DNA from 3 places in the Variovorax sp. PAMC26660 genome. Region 2 is predicted to be linked to each of the others. Evidence: riboswitches for the same ligand, from Rfam matches in the RefSeq annotation. Region 2 holds a riboswitch; each other region holds the start of a gene.

Region 1 (7,348 bases), 1.8 Mb from region 2:
TTTGCATCGTCACCCGGCCCGGCAGCAGGCTCCAGAGCCGGTGAACGTCTGGCGGGCGCGTCGCATCGGCGTGCGTGGCCAGTTCGTCGAACAGCGCCATCATGCCGCCGCATTCGGCCCAGATGGGCTTGCCAGCCGCCGCGTGGTCTGCCAATGCGTCGCGCATCTGCGTCGCCTCGGCCAGCGCAGCGGCATGCAGCTCGGGGTAGCCGCCGGGCAACCAGACGGCATCGCAGGCCGGCAAGGCATCGCCCGCGAGCGGCGAGAAAAAGGAAAGCCGCGCGCCGAGTGCGGTGAGCACGTCGAGGTTCGCGGGGTAGATGAACGAGAAGGCCGCATCGCGCGCGATGGCGATGGTGCGGCCGGCCAGCAAAGGCGGCACCGGCGCAACCGGCGCCGATGCTTGCGCCTCGAAACGAACCTGCGGCAACTGCCCGATCGGCATCTGGCCCAACGGCGTTGTGGCCAGCACATCGGCTGCCGCATCGAGCCGCGCCATCGCATCGCCGAGTTCGGCCGCCAGGACCAGGCCCAGGTGCCGTTCAGGCAACGAGAACGCCGGATCGCGTGGCAAGGCGCCCAGCCATTGCGAAGGCTCGCGCAAGGCGTCCTTCAACATGCCCGCATGGCGCTCGCTGGCCACGCGATTGGCCAGCACGCCGGCCCACGGCAATCCGGGGCGGAAATTCTGCAGGCCGAAAGCCAGCGCGCCGAAGGTGCCGGCCATGGCGCCCGCGTCGATCACCGCCAGCACCGGCAGGCCGAAGCGCTCAGCCAGATCGGCCGCGCTGGGCGTGCCGTCGAACAGGCCCATCACGCCTTCGACGATCAGCAGGTCGCACTCGGCCGCCGCGGCTCGCAGGCGCGCGCGGCAATCGGCCTCGCCGGTCATCCACAAATCGAGCGAATGCACCGGTGCGCCGGTGGCCAGCGCCAGCCAATGCGGATCGAGAAAATCGGGCCCGCACTTGAAGGCACGCACCCGACGGCCCTGACGCGCATGCAGCCGCGCGAGCGCGGCTGCAACGGTCGTCTTGCCCTGCCCCGAGGCAGGCGCCGCCACCAGCACCGCGGCGCAGGTGGGGGCCGCGGCGCCGGCGGCGTCGCTTCGTTGTTGCGAAAGTTGGCTTATTGCGGCGTCCACTTGAGCCCGACGTACGCGGTGCGACCGGCGGTGGCATACAGCCGCGCGTACTGGTAGTCCTTGTTGCCCACATTGTCGACGCGCGCGATGAGGTTCAGGTCGCGTGTGATCGGCGTGCTGGCCGACAGGTTCAGCAGTGTGTAGCCACCGAGCTTGACGGTGTTGGCGGCGTCGTCGTAGCGCTTGCTGGAGGTTTGCACTTCCGCACCCAGCGTCCAGCCTGCGATGCGCCAGTCGGCGCCGAGGGTCGCGTGGCGCTGTGCACGGCGGGCCAGCAGGTTGTTGGTGGCAAGGTCGCGCGGGTCCTGGTAGTCGAGCGAGGCGCGCAGGGTCACGTCGCCGATGCGATGGCCGCCCGACAGCGTGACGCCCTGGTAGCGGGCACGCGCCGTGCTGGCGTAGCAACCGAAGGACGACTGGCAACCCTTGGCGCTGCCGTCGAACACGATCAGGTTCTGCACCCGGTTGTTGTAGACGACGATGCCTGCGGTGGTGGCACCCTCGGTGTACTGCAGGCCCAGCTCGACGTTGCGGCTCGACTCGGGCTTGAGGCTCGCAAGGCCGTACTCGCTGAAGCGCTGGTACAGCGTGGGCACGCGGAAGGCGGTGCCGGCCGACACGGTGGCGCGCAGCGTGGAGGTGATGGCATAGCCGTAGGCGGCGCTGCCGGTGGTCTTGCCGCCGAACTCGCTGTCCTTGTCGTGGCGCACATGCAGCTGCAGCGAGTGCGGGCCTTGCACGAAGCCGTAGCCCAGTGCGATGCCGTCCTGCGAGCGATCACGTGAGAGGAGCTTGGCCGTGGTGGTGGCCGCCGGATTCACCAGCCCGTCTTCCCGACGTTCGAGCGTGGCCGTCACCAGGTGGGGACCGAAGCGGAACTCGTTCTGGAACAGGTAACCGCGCAGGTGGGTCTCGGTGCGGTAGTACGAGGGATCGGTCTCGTAGGTCGAGCGTGAATCGGTCACCTGCACGCGGGTGCTGTAGATCTCGTTCCATTTGGCAGACCACGTCAGGGCCGCGGTGCGCAAGGTGTTGCTGGAAAGATCGTCCTTGAACAGGAACGGCAGCTTGGTCTTGTAGCCGATCGTCGTGTCGTAGCCCGCCAGGATGTCGCTGGACAGCACCGAGGCTTCGATGCGCTGGTCGGGCGTGATCTGGTAGCCCAGCTTCACGTTGCCCGAGTTGCTGCGATAGCCGTCGCGGTCGGGGCTGGTGTAGCCGTCCTTGGACAGCACGCGCTTGGACGCCGGCTGCACATTGAAGCCCTTGCTTTCTTCATGCGCCACGCCCAGCGAATAGTCGAAGGCACCCGACTTGCCGCTCAGGCCTGCTTCGAGCTTGCGCAGGTCATTGCTGCCGATACCCACGCCCACGTAGGGCGACACGCCCTCTTCGCCACGCTTGGTGAAGAGCTGGATCACGCCGCCGATGGCGTCGGAGCCGTACACCGCCGCGGCCGGGCCTCGCAGCACTTCGATGCGGTCGATCTGGGCGAGCGGAATGCCTTCCCAGCCGGCGCCGCCGGTCGATTGCGAGTCGATGCGCACGCCGTCGAGGTACACAGCCGTGAAGCGCGTTTCGGCACCCCGGATGTAAACGTTGGTGGTGTTGCCCACGCCGCCGTTGCGCGTGATCTCGATGCCCGGCAGGCGCGACAGCACATCGGCCACGCCGGTCGCGCCGCTGCGCTCGATGGCCTGGCGGTCGATGATGGACACGTCGCCCACGATGTCCGACAGCGCCTGTGGCGTGCGGTTGGCCGTGACCACGGTTTCGCCGAGCGTTGGCGCTTCCTGGGCATGAGCGAGGCCACCGAAGGCCGAAGCGAGCGCGAGCGGCAGGCACGCGAGGTGGCTGCGGCGCACAGGGGCGCGGCCGCGAGAAAGAGAAACGCAGGAAATCATGAGTTGAGCCGAACGAACGTCAATGCCCCTTGCCGGCCTCCCCGCCGGCGCCTGGGCGCCATGGCTGCTTCATGCATCGATTCATCGTCATGCATGCGGCAGCCGCCTCGTTGGCCGGTATCCGGGCTGGCAGAACGGCCCCTCGCCGCCTTCCCAGGTGCCTGTTTCAGGGCACCCAGTGGCTGGATGGAGAGGGGTTGGCGCCTTGCGGCGCCGTCTGCTTGACCGTTGCGGGGGCAGCGCAGGTGGCTTGGGCCTTGGATCCCGAGTTCGGGGGCTTCCACTCCTGCTTCCCGTTGAACTGCGCCGTGTGAACCACGCCGCGAGCACCAACGGCCGGGATTTTAGGCCCTGCCACCGGCTCTTTAAGTCGAAAGTTGCGCCCCGCTAACATCGACGTCCATGGACTGTTGCGTTTTGAAGACCATGAACCGGGCGTCGGCATGATGCGGCCGGCCTCGCTTTTTCTGAGTCTTCGTTCGGCGTTGCAGCGGCTCTTCGGCGTCTCGGGCTGGCAGTCGATGCTGTTGTGGTCCATCGTGGCCGGGCTGCTCGGCGCACTGGCGACCGAACTTTTTCGTGCCGCGCTGTATGCCTTCGAGCATCTGGTGCTCGGCCCCGGCGAAGGCCTCGTGGCGATGGCGCGCCATCTGCCATGGTGGGCGCGCATCGCCTGCCCCACGCTCGGCGGGCTGGTGGCGGGCGGACTGCTGGTGCTGGCCAGGCGCGTGACGGTGCACAAGAGCACCACCTCCGACTATATGGAAGCCATCGTGCTCGGCGACGGACGCATTCCGGTCGCGCAGACGCTGGTGCGCAGCGCGTCGTCGCTGGTGAGCATCGGCAGCGGCGGTTCGATCGGCCGCGAAGGCTCGATGGTGCAACTGGCGGCGCTGGCTGCGTCGCTGCTGGGCCGGGTGTTCCGCTTTCCGGTCGAACGGCTGCGGCTGCTGGTGGCCTGTGGCGCGGCAGCGGGGTTGACCGCCGCCTACAACGCGCCGATTGCGGGCGCGTTCTTCGTCGCCGAGATCGTGCTCGGCTCCATCGCAATGGAAAGCGTGGGGCCGATCATCATTGCGTCGGTGGTCGCCAATGTGGCGATGCGCGCGCTGCCGGGCTACCAGCCGCCCTACCTGATGCCGGTGTTTCCCGAGATCCATGGCGCCGAGGTCGTGCTGTTTGCGTTGCTGGGCGTGCTGCTGGGTTTTGCGTCGGTCGGCTTCCTGCGGGCGCTGCATGGCAGCCGTGCATTGTTCGCAAAGCTGCCGATCGCGCTGCCGTGGCGGCTTGCCCTGGGCGGGTTGGTGATGGGCGCGATTTCGGTGCCGCTGCCCGAGGTCTGGGGCAACGGCTACAGCGTGGTCAATTCGGTGCTGCACTCGCCGTGGCCCTGGACGCTGATCGCGATGGTGCTCGCGGCCAAGGCCATCGCCACGCTGGCCACGGCCGGCTCGGGCGCGGTGGGGGGCGTGTTCACGCCCGCGCTGTTCTTCGGCTGCATGATCGGTGCGCTGTTCGGCGTGGGGGTGCAGGCGCTGTGGCCCGAGGCAAGCTCTGCCCCGTTTGCTTACGCCATCGTCGGCATGGGCGCCTTTCTGGCGGGCGCGACACAGGCGCCGCTGATGGCCATCCTGATGATCTTCGAGATGACGCTGAGTTACCAGGTGATGCTGCCGCTGATGGCCGCCAGCGTCATCGCGTACTTCGTGGCGCGCTCGGCCAACGCCGGCTCGATGTACGAGATCACGCTGCACCGCAATGCACAGCGCGATGCGCAACTGCGCCTGCGCGGACTGCACATGCGCGACCTGGTGCAGCCGGCCGAAACGGTGGTTGGCCCGGATGCGGACCGCGAAGCCATGAGCCGCCTCTTCCTGCAGCACCCGGTGAAGTACCTCTACGTGGTCGATGCCGACAACCGCTACCTCGGCGTGGTGCCGCTGGCCACGCTCGGCACGGCGCCGACTGAAACGACAGCGGCCGACCTGCTCTCGCAGGCCATCCAGCCGATCACGGCAGACACCAGCCTCGGCGAGGCATTGCAGCGTTTCCTGGAGCATCGCGGCGAGCGGCTGCCGGTGATCGAGAGCATCGATCACCCGGTGCTGCTGGGCGTGGCCGCGAAGAGCGCGCTGCTCGCCACCTACGTGCGGCTGAGCGAATAGCGCGCTGCAGGGCCCTGCTTACTTGGCGGGACGCACCGCCATCACCTCGATCTCGACCAGGTAGGCCGGATTGGCGAGCGCCGCCACCTGCATGGCCGAGCGCACCGGCAGGCGAGGCTGCGCGGTGGTGCCGAAGAACTGGGTGTAGCCCTCCATGAAGCCGGCGAAATCCATCTTGTTGTCCTTGGCTGGATCGCCCACCAGGAACACCTGCATCTTCACCACATCGCCCATCGTCAGGCCCAGGCCCGTGAGGCTTTTCTCGATGGCCTTGAGCACGCCGACGGTCTGGCCCTTGGTGTCGCCACCGTAGGCTGCGGCACTGTTCTTGGGCGCGGTCGCGTCCTGCAGCGGCGGCACCTGGCCGGAGAGGTAGACATTGGTGAACGAGGACGGAATCTCCACCGCCGCCGAGATCGGAAACGATGAGTTCGGAATGCGGTGGCGAATGATCTCGTCGGCTGCGTGGGCCGCACCGGTGCCGGCGGCGAACAGTGCGGCGACAAGCGCCAGCTTCTTCGTGATGGAGGTCATGGTCATGTGTGTTGTCTCTCTACAGGGATGAAAGGAAGGATCTGCCGGATATCGAAGGAGGAACGTCAATCAAGGCCGCAGCTTCTTGACGCTCTCCGCCGCAATGGCGTCGGGGTACTGGTTGCCGAAATGGGTGCGCGCATAGCCGACCACGGAAGCGATCTGCTCATCGCTCAGCATCTTGCCGAAGGCGGGCATGCCCTTCTGGCCGTTGATCACCACATAGAGCGGGTATTCGGGGCTCGCGAGCCGTGGGTTCGAGGACAGCGCCGGATAGGCCCCCGCACCCTTCGCGCCCTGCCCTTGCGCCATGTGGCAGCCCTGGCAGGTGGCGCGATAGATCGACTCGCCCGAGCTTTCCTGGAATCGGGGCCCGACGGAAAACGCAGGCTCGGGCGACTGCGCAAAAGCGGATTGGCCGGCCACCGAGGCCAGCGCGCCGAACGAAAGACCGAGCAGCGCGTGCTTGAAGGTTTTGATGTCGTGGTTCATGGTGGGTGCGTCCTTCACTCGGCGTTACGCGACGGCGCGGGCATGCAGCCGCTGGATGGCGTCGAGCGACGAGAGCAGCGCGCCCTCTTGCCAGGCCGGAATGTAGGAAGCGTGTTCACCGGCCAGCGCGATGCGCCCGTCGACCTGGCACAGGTTCTTGTAGTGCTTCTGGCGTGTTTCGTCGGTCCACATGCCGTAGCAGCCGTGCGAGCCGGGCACACGGTGCCAACCCACGGAAATGCCGTTGTCGAATTCGCTCGCGTACTGCGGATGCAGTTGCGTGCCGAACTCGACGGCGCGGCGCACACGCTCCTCGGGTGCCATGGCGGTGAATTCGTAGGAGTTCGGGCCGTCGAACACATAGGCGCCGAGCACCACCGACTTGCCCTTGGCGCCATAGCGCGTCGAGGGGTACGAGATGCGCGAGATCGGCAGATCGGTGTAGCTGATGCCGCCGTAGATGTGCTCGTCTTCTTCCCAGAAGCGGCGCTTGAACTGCAGGCCCACCTTCACCGATGCGCCGTAGGGCACGGCGTTGATGGCCTCCTGCATCGGCGCGCCGACCTGGATGTCGATCTGGCTCAGCACCGACAGCGGAATGGTGCACAGGCACCAGTCGGCCTTGGCCTGCGTGACCGCATCGCCCTTGGACGCGTCTGTGTAAGTGACGGTCACGCTGCGGTCGTTCTGCTCGATCTTCGTGACCTTGGCGCCGTAGCGGATCAGGCTGCCGACTTCTTTCTGGAAGGCCTTGGCGATCATGTCCATGCCGCCCACGGGCTGGAAGATCGCGCTCTGGAATTCGTAGTCTTGTCCGCTGGCAATGTAGCGCCAGAGGTTGGATTGCAGCAGCTCGCTCATGTCGAGCGGCTTCGATGGCTTGGCCAGCGGCATCAGGCCGCCGCCCGCATCGACTTCATAGCCGCGGCGGTCGCTGCTGATGGCGCCTTCGCGATAGCGGAACTGCGTGTCAAGGGCGCCCCAGCGGCGCAGGCCTTCGAGCAGCTTTTCCTTGTCTTCTTTCGTCAGCGCCGCATCGAGACTGCCCTGGGTGGTGGCCTTGCCGAGCAGTTCGGCCACATAGCCCTGGTAGTCGGCCTGCACATGGC
Region 2 (7,348 bases):
GCTGTGTTCGAGCAGGCCGCGCCGCGCCAGCAGGTCGATCAGGTCGTCGAGCAGCGGCTTGACCTTCATGAGCACCAGCGTGTCGAAGTCGTCGAGCATCTTCTCGACCGCGACAATGCCGTAAGCCGCCGGCACGATGGCGACGGTGTCGTCCTGTTCGGACAGCGGCAGTTGCAGGCGCGCGCAGGCCGCATTGAAAGAGGTCACGCCGGGCACGACCTCGATGCGCGCGGCCGGGTCAAGCTGGCGCAGCACGCGTGCCAGGTAGCAGAAGCTCGCGTAGGTGGAGGCATCGCCCTCGACCAGGAACAGCACGTCCTGCCCGGTCGCCAGCAACGCCTGCACGGTCTCGGCGGCCTTGAGCCAGTGGCGCGCGAGCTTCTCGACGTCGTGCGTCATCGGGAACAACAAGGCCTGATGCTGCGCGGGCGTCGTCAGCCCGGCGCGCAGCGCGATGTCCAGCGCGTAGCTTTCCTTGCGCAGGCTGCGAACGGGGTAGGTCCAGATGGCGTCGGGGCGCGTCAGGAGCGACCAGGCGCGGCGCGTGATCAGGTCGGGGTCGCCAGGGCCGAGCGAGACGCCGTGGAGCATGCCAGGCGCCGTCATGCCGCACCGCCCGTCTGCGCGTGAGCCTCACCCCTTTGCGCGCAGACCAGCCACACCGGGTTCTCGGCCGCAAGCCGATGCATGTGCAGGATCGGCTTGCTGCGCGAGGCCTGCAGTTGCAACACGTCCCAGCTCGCGCCTTGCGCCTTCAGCGCCTCGACCGCACCTGCGAGGTTCTCGATGGTCACGAAGTTCATCACCAGCCAGCCGCCCGGGCGCAGGCGCCGCAGCACCAGCGCAATGAGCTCGGCCAGCTCGCCGCCGGAGCCGCCGATGAACACCGCATCCGGGTCGGCCCACGCCGCCAGGCCCTCAGGCGCCTTGCCGTGCACCAGGCTGTGGTTGCTGATGCCCATGGCCTGCCGGTTGCGCGCGACGATGGCGCTGTCGTCCGCGTTCTTCTCGATCGCGTAGACATGCCCGCGCCAGCACAGCCGTGCGGCCTCCAGCCCGACCGAGCCGGAGCCCGCGCCGATGTCCCACACCACGCTGTCGGTGCGCAACTGCATGCGCGCGAGCGAAACCGCGCGCACCTCGTTCTTGGTGATCAGGCCCTTCTCGGGATGGCGCTGCTCGAAGCTGGCGTCCGGCAGGCCGAACAGCACCTGCGGCGCCCGCAGCCGGGTACGCCAGAGCAGCACCACGTTCGGGTCGGCAAAGTGCATCTGCGCCGCGGCGGTGATGCGCATGCCGCTGACCACGCGTTCCTCGAGCTGGCACAGACGCTCGGCGACGGCCATCTCGAAGTCGTCGGCCAGGCCCTCGGCCACGAGCATGCGCGCGATGCGGTCGGGCGTGTTGTCGGGGCTGGTGAGCACGGCCAGGCGATCGTGCTGCCGGATGTCGCGCAGCAGCGCATACAGGCCGTGCGTGGGCGGCGAGCCCGGCAGCCAGTCGCCCGCGTCCTTGGCGTGCACGGAGGCGAACTTCATCTCCTGCCATGGCAGGCCTAGGCGCGCACAGGCCAACTGCAGCGTCGACACGTTGGGAAGGACCTCGATCGCCTCCAGGCACAGGCGCGCCGCCAGAAAGGCCGCGATGCCGTGGCACAGCGGATCGCCGGTGGCCAGCACGACCACGCGCTGCCCCTCGGCCTGCGCGGCGCGAATCCATTCGGGTACTTGCGAGAGACCACCGGTCAGGTCGCGCTGCACCGCGTCGGGTGTGATGTGCGACGCGAACAGGGCCAGCGTGCGCGCGCCGCCGATGACCAGTTGCGCGTGCTGCAGATGCGCCAGCGCGCTGCGGCCGAGGCTCGCATCGCCGTCGTCCAGCACGCCGAGGATGCGGCATTTGTTCGTCATGTGGTTGTCGGTGTTCAGGAGGCCTCCGCGATCTTTCGACCTTCAAAGTCGCAGACCAGCACTTTCAATTCGAACTGGTCGGGGTAGCGCGTGCGCAGCGTCTGGATGACGCGCTGCGCAAGCGCCGTGTGAAAGGCGGTGCCGAGCCCGAGCGCATCCATGCGCTCGCCGGCATAGCGCGCGGTCTCGTTGCCGCGGATCGCGTCGCACACATCGGGTGGCGCACCAAGCCCGGCAGCCAGGTCGGCCAGCAGGCCGGTGTCGACCTCGGCGCGGCCGGCGTGGGTGATGGTTTCGCCCTGCGCGATCTTGGTGAGCTTGCCGACCATGCCGCCGATCACGACCTTTTTGATCCCGGCCTTGACCGCTGCGCCCATCGCATAGCGCAGGAAGTCGCCCATCTGCACGAAGGCCGGCTCGGGCAGCTCGGGCATTTCGGCCATCACGAACTTCTCGGTGCGCCCGCCGGTCGTGAGCACGACCACGCCATGGCCCAGCGTGCCCGCCACCTGCACACCCTGCACCACGCTCGCGCGGTAGGCGGCGGTGGAATAGGGCTTGACGATGCCGGTCGTGCCCAGGATGGAAATGCCGCCGAGGATGCCCAGGCGCGCATTGAGCGTCTTCTTGGCCATCTCCTCGCCCTGCGGCACGGAGATCGCGACTTCCAGTCCGACTTCGTCGAGCAAGGTCGTGCCCACCGCGCGCACGTTCGCCTCGATGTTGCGGCGCGGCACCGGGTTGATGGCCGGCCCGCCGACGGCGAGCCCGAGCCCCGGCATGGTGACGGTGCCCACGCCGACGCCGCCCGCCAGCAGCACCTGCCCCGCCAGTTCAGGCAGCACGCGCACATCGGCGGTGAGATGGGCCTTGTCGGTGCAGTCGGGGTCGTCGCCAGCGTCCTTGATGACCATCGCATGCGCGCTCGCACTCGCGGTGTCGACGCGGCCGTCCTGCACCGCGAAGCGCACCAGGTCGCCGTTGGGCAGCAGGCATTCCACCTCGTCGGGCACCTGGCCGGTGACCAGGCCGATCACCGCCGCGCGCGCCGCCGCGGCCGAACACGCACCGGTCGTGAAACCGGTGCGGGTGCCACGGGGTGCGCCCTTGTCCATCATGCGGCGTGCTCGTGCGCCTCGGCCAGACCCAGCAGCGCGTGGATCGCGGCCACCACCAGCGTGGAGCCGCCCTTGCGGCCGCGGATCACGATCCAGGGCACGCCAGCTTCGAGCGCCATCAGGTCCTTCGACTCGGCCGCCGACACGAAGCCGACCGGCATGCCGACCACCAGCGCCGGGCGCGCACCTTCTTCATGGATCAGCCGCACGATTTCGATCAGCGCGGTCGGCGCATTGCCGATGCCGACGATCGCGCCGTCGACCAGCCCCAGGCGGTGTGCCTTGCGCATGGCTTGCACGGCGCGCGTGGTGCCTTCGGCCTTGGCCTGCGCGATCACGTCCTCTTCGCTGATGAACTGGTGCGTGCCCATGCCGAAGTGGGTCAGGCGCGGAGCCGAGAGGCCCACGCAGATCATCTCGACGTCGGCCACCACGCGGCTCTCGCGCGAGCGGATGGCGGCGATGGCAGCGTCGATCGCGTCCGGGTGGAAGTCGGTCAGGCCGTTGAAGTCGAAGTCGGCGTTCGCATGGATCATTCGGCGCACCACGGGCCACTGGTCGGCCGTATAGGCGTGCGATGTCACCTCACGGTCGATGACCGCGAAGGAGTCATGCTCGATGGCGCGGCCGGCCGCGGTGAGCTGCTCGGTGACGACGTTGGCCGCCATGGAGGACGCCGGTTTCATCGAATGGCCGCCGCCGTGCTGTGCGCTTGGGGGTGGTCATGCGCGTGATCTTGATCGTGATCATGCGGGTGCGGATGGTCGTCTCCATGGCTGTGCGGCACCGCATCGTCATGGTGGTGGCCGCCCAGGCCGTGTTCCACCGCGAAGTCGCGGAACTTGCAGCCGTCGCAGGGCATGAGCGCGATCGGCGCGCCGCGCCGCAGGTCATTCACGCGTTGCTCCAGCAGCGTGAAGATCTCGGGCTCGAAGCCGAAATACCGGGTCGAGACGAAGCGGATCGTCGGGTATTGCGCCTTCAGGTTTTCGACCTGGCGCGCAATGCGCTCGACCAGCGTGCCGTTGAACAGGTAGTACGGCAGCACCACCACCTGCTTCATGCCCTGCAGGCTCTGGCGCTGCACGGCCTTCTCCAGGCGCGGGTAGGTGATGCCCGTGAAGGCCAGGTCCACCAGCTCGTGGTCGGTTTCCTCCAGCAGCCAGCGCGCCATCTTCGCCATGTCGCCGTTGGCCTGCCGGTCCGACGAACCCCGGCCCAGGATGACCACGCCGGTGGTGGTCGGGTCGGGCATGTCCAGCGCCTGCATCGCGCCCTTCAGGCGCCGCCGCAAAATCGCCAGGATCGGGTCGCAGGCCGTGAGATGCGGCGCATAGAGGAACTGCACCATCGGGTACTTGAGCCGCGCCCCATCGATGGCCTGCGGAATGTCCATCTTCACGTGGCCCGCCGCGTTGAGGATCAGCGGCACCACGACCACGCGTGGCGCGCACTCGGCTGCGCGGCGCAGGCCCTCGCTCATCGTGACTTCGGAGAACTCGATGAAGCAGACCTCGATGCGCCAGCCCGGTTGCCGCTCGCGCCATTGCGCTGCGAAAGCCTCGATCTCATCGTTGCCGGATTTTTCGCGCGAGCCGTGGCCCACCAGGAGAATGGTTTCGGTGCTCATGGAGGGTCCTGCAGGAGGCTTTCGACGGGAACGCTCGCGCGCCGAAAGCGGTGCGTGAAGCTCGCGTCGTAGAGTTTGGATTTGGCAAGCGTGGTCCACTGCCGTGCGCCCAGCGTGGGGCTGGCGATGATCATCGACTGGCTCACGATGCGGGCCTCGCGGCACAGCGCCTGGATGGTGGCGACCGTGCCGCGCACGATCTTTTCTTCGCCCGGCCAGCTCGCCTTGTGGACGACCACGACAGGTGCATCGGGTGACCAGCCGGCGGCCGTCAACGCAGCCATGACCTTGCCTATCAGCGTGATGCTCAGGAAGATGCACAGCGTGCTGTGGTGCGCGGCCAGCGCCTCCAGCGACTCGCCTTCGGGCATCGGCGTGCGGCCTTCGACGCGCGTGAAGATCACGGTCTGCGTGACCTCGGGCAGCGTGAGGCTCTCCACCGCCGCCGCGGCCGAGGCCATGGCGGACGAAACACCCGGCACGACACCGATCGGCACACCCGCCGCATCCAGAGGCTGCACCAGTTCGATCAGCGCGCCGTAGAGACCCGGATCGCCGGTCTGCAGGCGGACCACGGTCTGGCAGCGCGCGGCCTGCGCGATCAGCCAGGCCGACATCTGCTCGAGCGTCATGTCCTTGCTGTCGGCGATCACGCAATCGGGGGGCGCCCAGCGCGTGGCGGCCTCGCTCACGAGTGAGCCCGCGAACAGGATCGCCCCGGCGCGTTCGACGAGGCCACGGCCCTTGACGGTGATGAGTTCCGGGTCGCCCGGACCCGCGCCGACGAACCAGACGGTTCCCGGTGTGAACGCTCCATGCGGAGCGCTGCCTGGAGCGATGGCTCGCTCGTTCATGATGATCCCTCCGCGCCCGCCGCGCGATAGATGGTCGGTAAGACCCGGCGGGAGGGGGAAAAATCGGGAGGCGTCAGCAAATACTGATCTGGCGGATGACCTGATGCATCGAGCCGGACGCAATGCGTCGCCCGCCGATCCTCGCCCACCGCAAGGTCATGCGCTGGTCGTCAGGCCGGTCTCCGGGCTCGCGAGCGGAGGGCCATCGGCTCTCCTGCAAAGACCACCTTCCCATGCCGTTCGTGACACAGTGGTGTGGGACCGAATCCCGGGGTTTTGCTTCTGACTCGCTTACCGTTGCGGGGGCAGCGTCGGCATGGCGCGGTGTTCATCACCGCTGCGCACCGACTTCCCGTTTCACCCTGGCCGCCCCGCCGTTTCCACGGGGCGCCAGGACACCTGACAACGCGCGCAAAGTGTATCAGCCGACTTTACCTGGCACAGCAAGGGATGAGACCGTCCAGCCGCATGTCCTGAAAATGACCGTGCCAGCGCAATAGCAGGGAAAATCGGTCCACGACTATTTGGTCGCGACTCTTAGGTTGGCTGCGCAAAGTCAACGGTTTGGCCGCATTGGAGTCCAGCGGTCCATTCCCCGGAGTTACTGGCCCGACAAAAGACGACAAGCCCCGGAGACACGCCCATGGACCGCTGGACCGAAATCGCACTGCTGGTGCAGATCGCCGATGCCGGCAGCCTGAGCCGCGCGGCCGAAGCGCTGGGCCTGTCGAACGCTGCCGCGAGCCGCCACCTGAGCGCGCTCGAAGCCCGCCTCGGTGCGCGGCTGGTGGAGCGCAACACGCGCCGCCTGTACCTGACGGACACCGGCCGCGAGTTCTGCGGACGCGCCCGAACCATCCTGGCCGACCTGTCCGATGCCGAATCGACGGTGAACGCGACCGCGCTCAACCCCACGGGCACATTGCGCATCACGGCGTCGCTGTCGTTCTCGATCCACCACATCGCGCCGCTGCTGCGCGAGTACACGCAGCGCTACCCGGGCGTGACGGTGCATGTGGAGGCGGCCAACCGCTACTTCGACCTGATCGACAACAACATCGACGTGGCGATCCGCACGCGCGAGTTCGAGCCCGACTCGAACGTCACGATCCGCCGGCTGGGCGAGACGCGGCGCATTCTCGCGGCCTCGCCGCGCTACTTCGCGCAGCACGGTTTTCCGAAGACGCTGGACGAGCTGAAGCAGCACAAGCTGCTGATCTACACCCACGCCAACAACCCGAACGAGCTGCGCTTCAGCCGCAAGGGCGAGACGCACACGGTGTCGGTCAATGGCCTGCTCGAATCGAACGACGGCCAGGTGCTGCGCGCCGCCGCGCTCGACGGCATGGGCATCCTGGTGCAGCCGACCTACATCGTCTACGAGGACATCGTGGCCGGGCGGCTGGTGCCCACGCTGGACGACTGGGACCTGCCGCACCTGACGATCAACCTCGCGTACCCAAGCCGTAAGCACCTGTCGGCGAAGGTGCGCAGCTTCATCGACTTCATGGCGGCGCATTTCGCCAGGATGGACTACGAGCGCAAGTGGACTGGGCACTTCGGCACGCACTAGGGGGCGTACACCGTTGTTTCGGGTGCGGGTGCGGGTGCGGGTGCGGGTGCGGGTGCGGGTTCATTCGGGGCGGGTGCGAATGACACCGGGTACTCCCCTCCGCGAATGTCCCCCGCTTCGCTCCTCCTTTATTTCGCTGCGGGGAGCACCTGGCGTCATTCGCACATGGACGCGCTGCTGGTGTACTGCGGATCAACCACCGCTCTGTCCAACGCTCGCGCCGATACGGGGCTCTTTTTAGCTAAGTAAAGGAGGAGCGAAGC
Region 3 (7,348 bases), 3.3 Mb from region 2:
TCGCCATCGGCTGGCTCGTGGTCGAAGACCTGGCGATGGTGCTGGTGCTCGTGCTGATGCCACCGCTGGCGAGCACGCTGGGCGGCCATGGCGCGCAGCCGGGCGAAGTGGTGGCCCCGCTGTGGCAGACGCTGGGGCTCACGCTGCTGCAGGTCGGCGGCTTCGTCGCGCTGATGCTGGTGGTCGGGCGGCGCGTTTTCCCCTGGATCCTCTGGCAAGTCACGCGCACCGGCTCGCGCGAGCTGTTCACCTTGTGCGTGGTGGCTGCAGCCGTGAGCATTGCCTTCGCCTCGGCGGCGCTGTTCGGCGTGTCGTTCGCGCTCGGTGCCTTCTTCGCCGGCATGGTGATGCGCGAGTCGGAGTTCAGCCACCGCGCCGCCCAAGAGTCGCTGCCGCTGCGCGACGCTTTCGCCGTGCTGTTCTTCGTGTCGGTCGGCATGCTGTTCGACCCCTCGGTGCTGATCGAGCGGCCACTGCAGGTGCTGGCGGTGGTGGGGGTGATCGTGCTGGGCAAGTCGATCGCGGCCTGCGCGCTGGTGCTGGTGTTCCGCTACCCGCTGGGCACGGCGCTCACGGTGAGTGCGAGCCTGGCCCAGATCGGTGAGTTCTCGTTCATCCTGGCCGGCCTGGGCGTGTCGCTCGGCCTGTTGCCGGTGGAGGGGCAGAGCCTGGTGCTGGCGGGCGCGCTCATTTCCATCGCGACCAATCCGCTGTGGTTCAGCCTGATCGCGCCGATGCAGAAGTGGCTGCACGCCCATTCCTCGTTCGCGCGCGGGCTCGAATCGCGCGACGATCCGTTGGCCGAACTGCCCATGACCACCGAGGCCAAGTACCTGTCGCGGCAGGTGGTGCTGGTCGGCTACGGCCGCGTCGGGCGCCGCATCGCGGCCGAACTCGAGGCGCACGACATTCCCTATGTGGTGGCCGAGCAGAACCGCGAACTGGTCGAGAAACTGCGCGAAGCCGGCATCGCGGCCGTGTGGGGCGACGCGGCCGATCCGGCGGTGCTGATCCAGGCGCACGTTGCGCGGGCCCGCGTGCTCGTGGTGGCCACGCCCGACACCATGAACGTGCGCCAGATGATCGAGACCGCGCGCACGCTCAACCCGACGATCCAGACCGTGATCCGCAGCCACAACGAGCAGGAAGCCCAGTTGCTGATGCAGGAAAGCGCCGTCACCGTCTTTCTCGGCGAGCATGAACTGGCCCAGGCAATGGCCCGCGATGTGGTGCAACGGGCCGTGTCGATGGCCATGCCGGCCTCGGTGGCTTGATCCGACCCAGCCCCGACTCAGGTTCAGAGGTCTTCGATGACCAGCAGGCGGTAGCGCTGGGCGATGGAATAGGGCACGGTTCGCACCAGTTCCATCAGCCGCTCGGCCGTGGCGCCGTCCTTGGTCTTGACCAGCAGGCCCGTGTGGCCGTCGCGCGCCAGCTTGGTGAATGCACGTACCGTTGCCGCGTCGGTGCCGGGTGAGGGCAGGGGATCGCTGTAGGTCTTCACGGTCGGCGTGATCTCGGCCAGCACCGTGTCCGCGGGAAGCAGATAGACCTCGTCGCCGCTCATGCCTTTTTCGATCAGGCGGTGGCCGATGCGGTCCGCGTCTTCCGCGCTGGGGAACATCACCATCGAGTAGCCGGTCGGATAGAAAGCGCCGCCAACGCTCGATCGCATGCGGGTTTCAAGAATGAACTGCTTCATGCTGCCTCCTGGTTTCCATGAGGTCCCTGGCAACAACATTAGGTCGCGCGGCGCACAAGCGCTGTAGGAGAAGCCCGGAAGCTGTCAACCGCGCGTGTTCCTCGTTCATTCAACGGTGATACCACCTGCATTTGCCATGCCCTCAGCCAGAAACATCGCACTCACCGTCCACGAACTGGAGGAAGGAGAGTTCTATTGGGTCTTGATGGAAGCGGTGGAAGACGTGCCGGGCGAAACCACCCACGTCTACACGCCGCTGGAAGCTGCCCCCGAGCCCTATGCCACTTATTCGAACGCGCTGGTGGCGGGCGTGGCCGTGATGCGGCGGCTGTTCGGGCCGGACGGAAAAACGCGCTGAGCCCCGGGCGGCGGCCCTTCGCAACAGGCCGCTCCCTATAATTCTGCGGTTCCGGTGTGTTAATTTTTATTAACTGCACCGGTCACCACGGTTCGAAGGTGCCCCGCATGCCATCCATTGGTCTCGGGGTTAAACGGGAAGCAGGTGCGCCGCGTCATCACTGACACGGCCATTCCTGCGCTGCCCCCGCAACGGTCAGCGGATCTGGAAACCCTCACGCGCGTGCCCCTTTTTCTGGCATGTGCAGTCACTGCGCTTCGGCGTGGGAAGGCGAGGGTTTCGGCTTCGATGCGCATTTAGCGCGTCGAAGCGCTCCGCGAGCCCGGATACCGGCCTTCGCAACCGCCTTCGGACGCTGCGGGAGTGCGTGTCCGGGCCTGCCGTTTGCGCCACCTTCGCGTGCACCGGCATCGCCCGTTCGCACCTCTTCCCACGTCCTCGATCGGTCAGGAGCCTGCGGGGACGCAGGTCGGAGGGGATTTCAAATGGGTCAAGCATCGCCAGCGCGCGATCGCACGGGCGCGCCACTGCAATGGGCGCGCCTTTCGGGTCTTTCACTGGGGCTGGGACTGGCTTTCGGGCCTGTTGCCGCCTTCGCGGAGACGGGAGAAACGACGGGCACAGGCGGCAACAGCCTGGCGCCCGTGCAGGTCGAGGCCAGCCGGCACACGCCGCTGGCCATCGACGAGCCCGCGCACACCGGCAGCCGCCTCGGTCTCACGCCACTGGAAACGCCAGCCAGCATCGAGGTGCTGAGCGGCGACACCATCCGTGCGCGCGGCGATGTCTCGGTGATCGACGCGGCCACCCGCGCCACCGGTATCACCGGCTCGCCCGCCCCCGGCAACGGCGGCACGTCGATGGCGGCGCGCGGCTTCTCGGGCCACGGCTCGGTGATGCAACTGTTCGACGGCACGCGCCTGTACGCGGGCGCGGGCACCGTCACCTTTCCGTTCGACACCTGGTCGGTCGACCGCATCGAGGTGCTGCGCGGCGCGGCATCGGTGATGTTCGGCGAAGGCGCCATCGGCGGTGCGATCAACGTCGTGCCCAAGAAGCCCACGCGCGGCCCGATCCAGAACGAAGCGCTCGTGACGTTCGGCTCCGACGCCACGCGGCAGGTCGCTTTCGGCAGCGGCGGGGCGATCAACGACAAGCTGTCGTACCGTTTCGATATCAGCCATCGCAAGACCAACGGCTTCATGGCGCGCGGCGAGGCCGAAAGCCTGGCCGTGGGCGCTGCCGTGCGGTTGGACGTGTCGCCGCAATTGCAGTTCACGCTGTCGCACGACGAGGGCCGCCAGTCGCCGCAGCGCTACTACGGCGTGCCGCTGATCGACGGACGCCTGAATGACCAGACGCTGCGCCAGAACTACAACCTCGACGACTCGGAGCTGAAGTACCGCGACAAGTGGACCCGGCTCGACGCCCAGTGGACGCCGAACGATGCGGTCACCGTGCGCAACCAGCTCTACCGGCTGGAGAGCAAGCGCCACTGGCGCAACAGCGAGACCTACACCTTCAACGCCACCACCCGCCGCGTGACGCGTGGCGACTACCTGGAAATCGGCCACGACCAGGAGCAAATCGGCAACCGCACCGACGCCACCTTCCGGCATTCGCTGCTCGGCATGGCCAACCAGGTGCTGGTGGGCTTCGACATGAACCGCATCGACTTCCTGAATTCGAGCGACACGCCCTACGGCGGCCGCTCGGTGGTCGATCCCTTCGTGTTCCAGCCCGGCTACTACGCCTCGCCCGTCGCCTACCTGCCGCGTTACAAGACCAAGACCAGCACCTACGCCTTCTTCACCGAAGACAAGCTGGCCTTCAACGAACAGTGGTCGGTGGTCGGCAGCCTGCGCTGGGACCACGCGAAGGTGTCGCGCGTCGATCAGCAGAACCTGTCGAGCCGGCTCGACAAGACCTTCGAGTACGCCACCGGCCGCCTCGGCGTGGTGTATGCGCCCGACGCCTCGCAGTCCTTCTATGCCCAGGTGGCGCGCGCGGCCGATCCGCTGACCTCGCTGATCAGCACCTCGGCCACGCAGGCGCCGTTCGAGTTGAGCACCGGCCGGCAGGTCGAGGTGGGCTACAAGCGCCAACTGGCCGAGGGTCGTGGCGCCTGGACCGTGGCCGCCTACCGCATCGAAAAGACCAAGCTGCTGTCGCGTGACGCCAGCGACCCCAGCAAGACCCAGCAGATCGGCAAGCAGTCGTCCGAAGGCATCGAAGCCACGCTCGACCTGGCGCTGACCTCGACGCTGCGGCTCGAAGCCAACGTCGCCAGGCTGCGCGCGCGCTACGACGACTTCAACGAGATGGTCGGCAAGTCGCTGGTCTCGCGCGCGGGCAACACGCCGTTCGGTGTGCCCGAAGCAGCGGCGAACCTCTGGCTCAACTGGCGCTTCCTGCCGCAATGGGAGGCCGATTTCGGCGTGCGCTACGTGGGTTCGCGGCAGGTCGACACGGCCAATTCGCGCAAGATCGGCGCCTACACGGTGGCCGACGGCGGCGTGAGCTGGCAGGTGAACCCGTCGATGAAGCTGGCGCTGCGCGGCTACAACCTGACCAATCGCAAATACGCAGTGTCGTTCTCTAACAGCGGCAACCAATGGCTGCTGGGCCGGCCGCGTTCGTTCGAGCTGTCGGCGCTGGTCAACTTCTGAGCACGATCATGACTTCCGCATGGCGCCGCGCCTGGCCCCGCCTTCGCTATTGGCTCTACTGGACGCACCGATGGCTGGGCATCGGCGGCTGCCTGCTGTTCGTCATGTGGTTTGTCTCGGGCGTGGTGATGATGTACGTGGGCTACCCCACGCTCACCGATGAAGAGCGGCTGGCCGGGTTGGGGCCCTTGCGCTTCGAGCAGGCGGTGGTGTCGCCATCTGCCGCGCTGGAAGTGCTGCCCCCGGCTGCGCGCGCGCAGCCGCCGCGCCGCATGGTGCTGGAAGTACAGGGCGGGACCACGCCCGAACCTGTCTGGCGCATCGTCGATGCGCGAGGGGGCCGGCACACCATCTCGGCGCGCGACGGCCATGCGCTCGGCCCGGTCGATGCGGCGCAGGCCGAGGTCATCGCGCGCGGCTTCTCGGGCCAGCCGGGTGCACATTGGGCCGAGACGCTGGAGCGCGACCAGTGGACCGTGCCGCAAGGGCTGAACCCGCTGCGCCCGCTGCATCGCATCGAAGTCGGCGATGCGGCCGGCACCGAGCTGTACGTGTCCTCGCGCAACGGCGAAGTGGTGCGCGACACCACGCGTTCGGAGCGCTTCTGGAACTGGCTGGGCTCGGTGCCGCACTGGATCTACTTCACGCCGCTGCGGGCCGACCCGCCGCTGTGGCACGAGGTGGTCGTGTGGCTGTCGGCGGCATGCATCGTTTCGGCGGTGACGGGCATCGTCATCGGCATCCTGCGGGTTCGCCTGCGGAGGCGTTTTCGCAACGGCGCGGTCACGCCCTACAAGGGGTGGATGGCCTGGCACCACATCGCCGGGTTGATCGGCGGCTTCTTCGTGCTCACGTGGATCATCAGCGGCTGGCTGTCGATGAACCCGAACGGCTGGTTCCAGCGCGGTCCGGGTGATGCGGCGGCGATGGCGCGCTACACCGGCGCAGGGGCGTCACCGTTCCCATGGCCGCCAGCTTCGTTGCCGGCAGGCGAGGGCGCCGCTGCACCGCGCGAGGCATTGCTGATGTGGTTCGACGGCCGGCCTCTGCTGCAACTGCGTGACGCACAGGCACGTGTGCGCGTGCTCGATGCCGTGACAGGTGCCCCGGCCACCATTGGCCGCGACAACATCGTGCGCGCCGCTGCCCGCCTGCGCCCCGGCGCTGCCGTGGCACAGGCGACGCTGCAGACGCGCGAAGACTTCCACTGGTACGGCCATCACCGCGAGCGTGTGCTGCCCGTGTGGCGCCTCGAATTCGACGACGCCGCGCGCAGTTGGATCTACATCGACCCTGCCAGCGGACAAATCGCCGGCAGCAACGACAGCAATTCGCGCCTGCGCCGCTGGCTCTTCAATGCGGCGCACAGCCTCGACTTTCCCTGGCTCATCCAGTACCGGCCGGCCTGGGACATCGTGGTGTGGCTGCTGTCGATCATCGGCGCCGTGGCCTCGGCCAGCGGCGTGGTGATCGGCTGGCGCCGGCTGCGGCGAAAGCCTTCGCCCCGGGAGCGCGGCGCGCGCCTCGGCGTTCATGACGGGGCTTGCGCGAGCAGGCCCATCAACTAACAATCAACTTTCGCACTGCGGTGCAATTCAGGAGGTGCCAGATGCACATCGAACCAGGTCTCGTCGACGGATCCAAGATTTTTCTCAGCTACGCGACAGCAGCCGCTGCGCTGGCCTACACAGGCAAGGTGGCCTTCGACACCTTCATGAAGGACGGCCCGGCTGCCCTGGTGCTGCGCTCGGCCATTGCCGTGGCGCTGGTGTTCTGCTTCTTCGAAGTGCTGCCGCATCATCCGGTGGGCGTGTCCGAGGTGCACCTGATCCTTGGCACGACGCTGCTGCTGGTGTTCGGGCTGGCGCCCGCGTCCATTGGCCTGGCGGGCGGGTTGCTCATCCAGAGCCTGTTCTTCGAGCCACAGGACCTGCCGCAGTACGGCATGAACGTCACGACCTTGCTGGTGCCCTTGTTTGCGACTGCTGCGCTGGCGCAGCGGATCATTCCCAAGAATATGGCCTACGTGGACCTGAGCTACCAGCAGGCTTTCAAGCTCTCGGTGGCCTACCAGGGCGGCATCGTGGTCTGGGTCGGCTTCTGGGCGCTCTACGGACGCGGCACCGGGCTCGAGAACATCGGTCAGATCGCCAGCTTTGGCGCGGCCTACATGACCATCGTGCTGGTCGAGCCGCTGGTCGACCTGGGCGTGCTGGCCGCCGCCAAGGGCTGGCGTCGCCTGCAGGGAACGGCTTTTGTCGAGCGCCGTTTGTACAGCAGCGTCTGATTCAGGCCCACTTTCACTTTCTCGCGGGCACCTTGGCCCACCCCGGCCGCTTTGCGGCGATCGCATCCATGCGCTGATCGCTGGCGGGCCGCTGGGCCCGTGGTTCCCGCGCTCCCATCTCCTGGCCATCGGCGCCTGAAAGAATCCATTCCATGACCCCAAGCAACGCCAAGATCCCCGTCACCATCGTCACGGGCTTCCTGGGCAGCGGCAAGACCACGCTGCTGCGCCACATCCTCGGCAACGCCGAAGGCCGCCGCATCGCGGTGATCGTCAACGAGTTCGGCGAACTCGGCATCGACGGCGAAATTCTTCGCGGCTGCGGCATCGGC

What was found. A riboswitch is a leader RNA that binds a small molecule or an ion and turns the genes downstream of it on or off. The one in region 2 is predicted to bind cobalamin.
Region 1: another riboswitch for cobalamin. It lies ahead of H7F35_RS32990 (TonB-dependent receptor domain-containing protein); the one in region 2 lies ahead of cobM (precorrin-4 C(11)-methyltransferase).
Region 3: another riboswitch for cobalamin. It lies ahead of H7F35_RS26010 (TonB-dependent receptor); the one in region 2 lies ahead of cobM (precorrin-4 C(11)-methyltransferase).

What each region holds. Positions count from the first base shown of each region.
Region 1 covers NZ_CP060295.1:7,030,144-7,037,491, forward strand. The annotation lists gene H7F35_RS32985 (cobyrinate a,c-diamide synthase) at 1-1,144, opposite strand, end outside; gene H7F35_RS32990 (TonB-dependent receptor domain-containing protein) at 1,129-3,048, opposite strand; cobalamin riboswitch at 3,143-3,397, opposite strand; gene H7F35_RS32995 (ClcB-like voltage-gated chloride channel protein) at 3,492-5,213, shown strand; gene H7F35_RS33000 (RidA family protein) at 5,232-5,747, opposite strand; gene H7F35_RS33005 (c-type cytochrome) at 5,817-6,239, opposite strand; gene H7F35_RS33010 (flavin monoamine oxidase family protein) at 6,264-7,348, opposite strand, start outside.
Region 2 covers NZ_CP060295.1:1,403,159-1,410,506, forward strand. The annotation lists gene cobI (precorrin-2 C(20)-methyltransferase) at 1-606, opposite strand, end outside; gene cbiE (precorrin-6y C5,15-methyltransferase (decarboxylating) subunit CbiE) at 603-1,910, opposite strand; gene H7F35_RS06745 (cobalt-precorrin-5B (C(1))-methyltransferase) at 1,925-3,028, opposite strand; gene H7F35_RS06750 (precorrin-8X methylmutase) at 3,025-3,714, opposite strand; gene H7F35_RS06755 (sirohydrochlorin chelatase) at 3,711-4,658, opposite strand; gene cobM (precorrin-4 C(11)-methyltransferase) at 4,655-5,512, opposite strand; cobalamin riboswitch at 5,668-5,930, opposite strand; gene H7F35_RS06765 (LysR family transcriptional regulator) at 6,156-7,085, shown strand.
Region 3 covers NZ_CP060295.1:5,519,473-5,526,820, forward strand. The annotation lists gene ybaL (YbaL family putative K(+) efflux transporter) at 1-1,274, shown strand, start outside; gene H7F35_RS26000 (hypothetical protein) at 1,298-1,702, opposite strand; gene H7F35_RS26005 (hypothetical protein) at 1,839-2,060, shown strand; cobalamin riboswitch at 2,140-2,413, shown strand; gene H7F35_RS26010 (TonB-dependent receptor) at 2,546-4,729, shown strand; gene H7F35_RS26015 (PepSY domain-containing protein) at 4,738-6,297, shown strand; gene H7F35_RS26020 (energy-coupling factor ABC transporter permease) at 6,339-7,016, shown strand; gene cobW (cobalamin biosynthesis protein CobW) at 7,169-7,348, shown strand, end outside.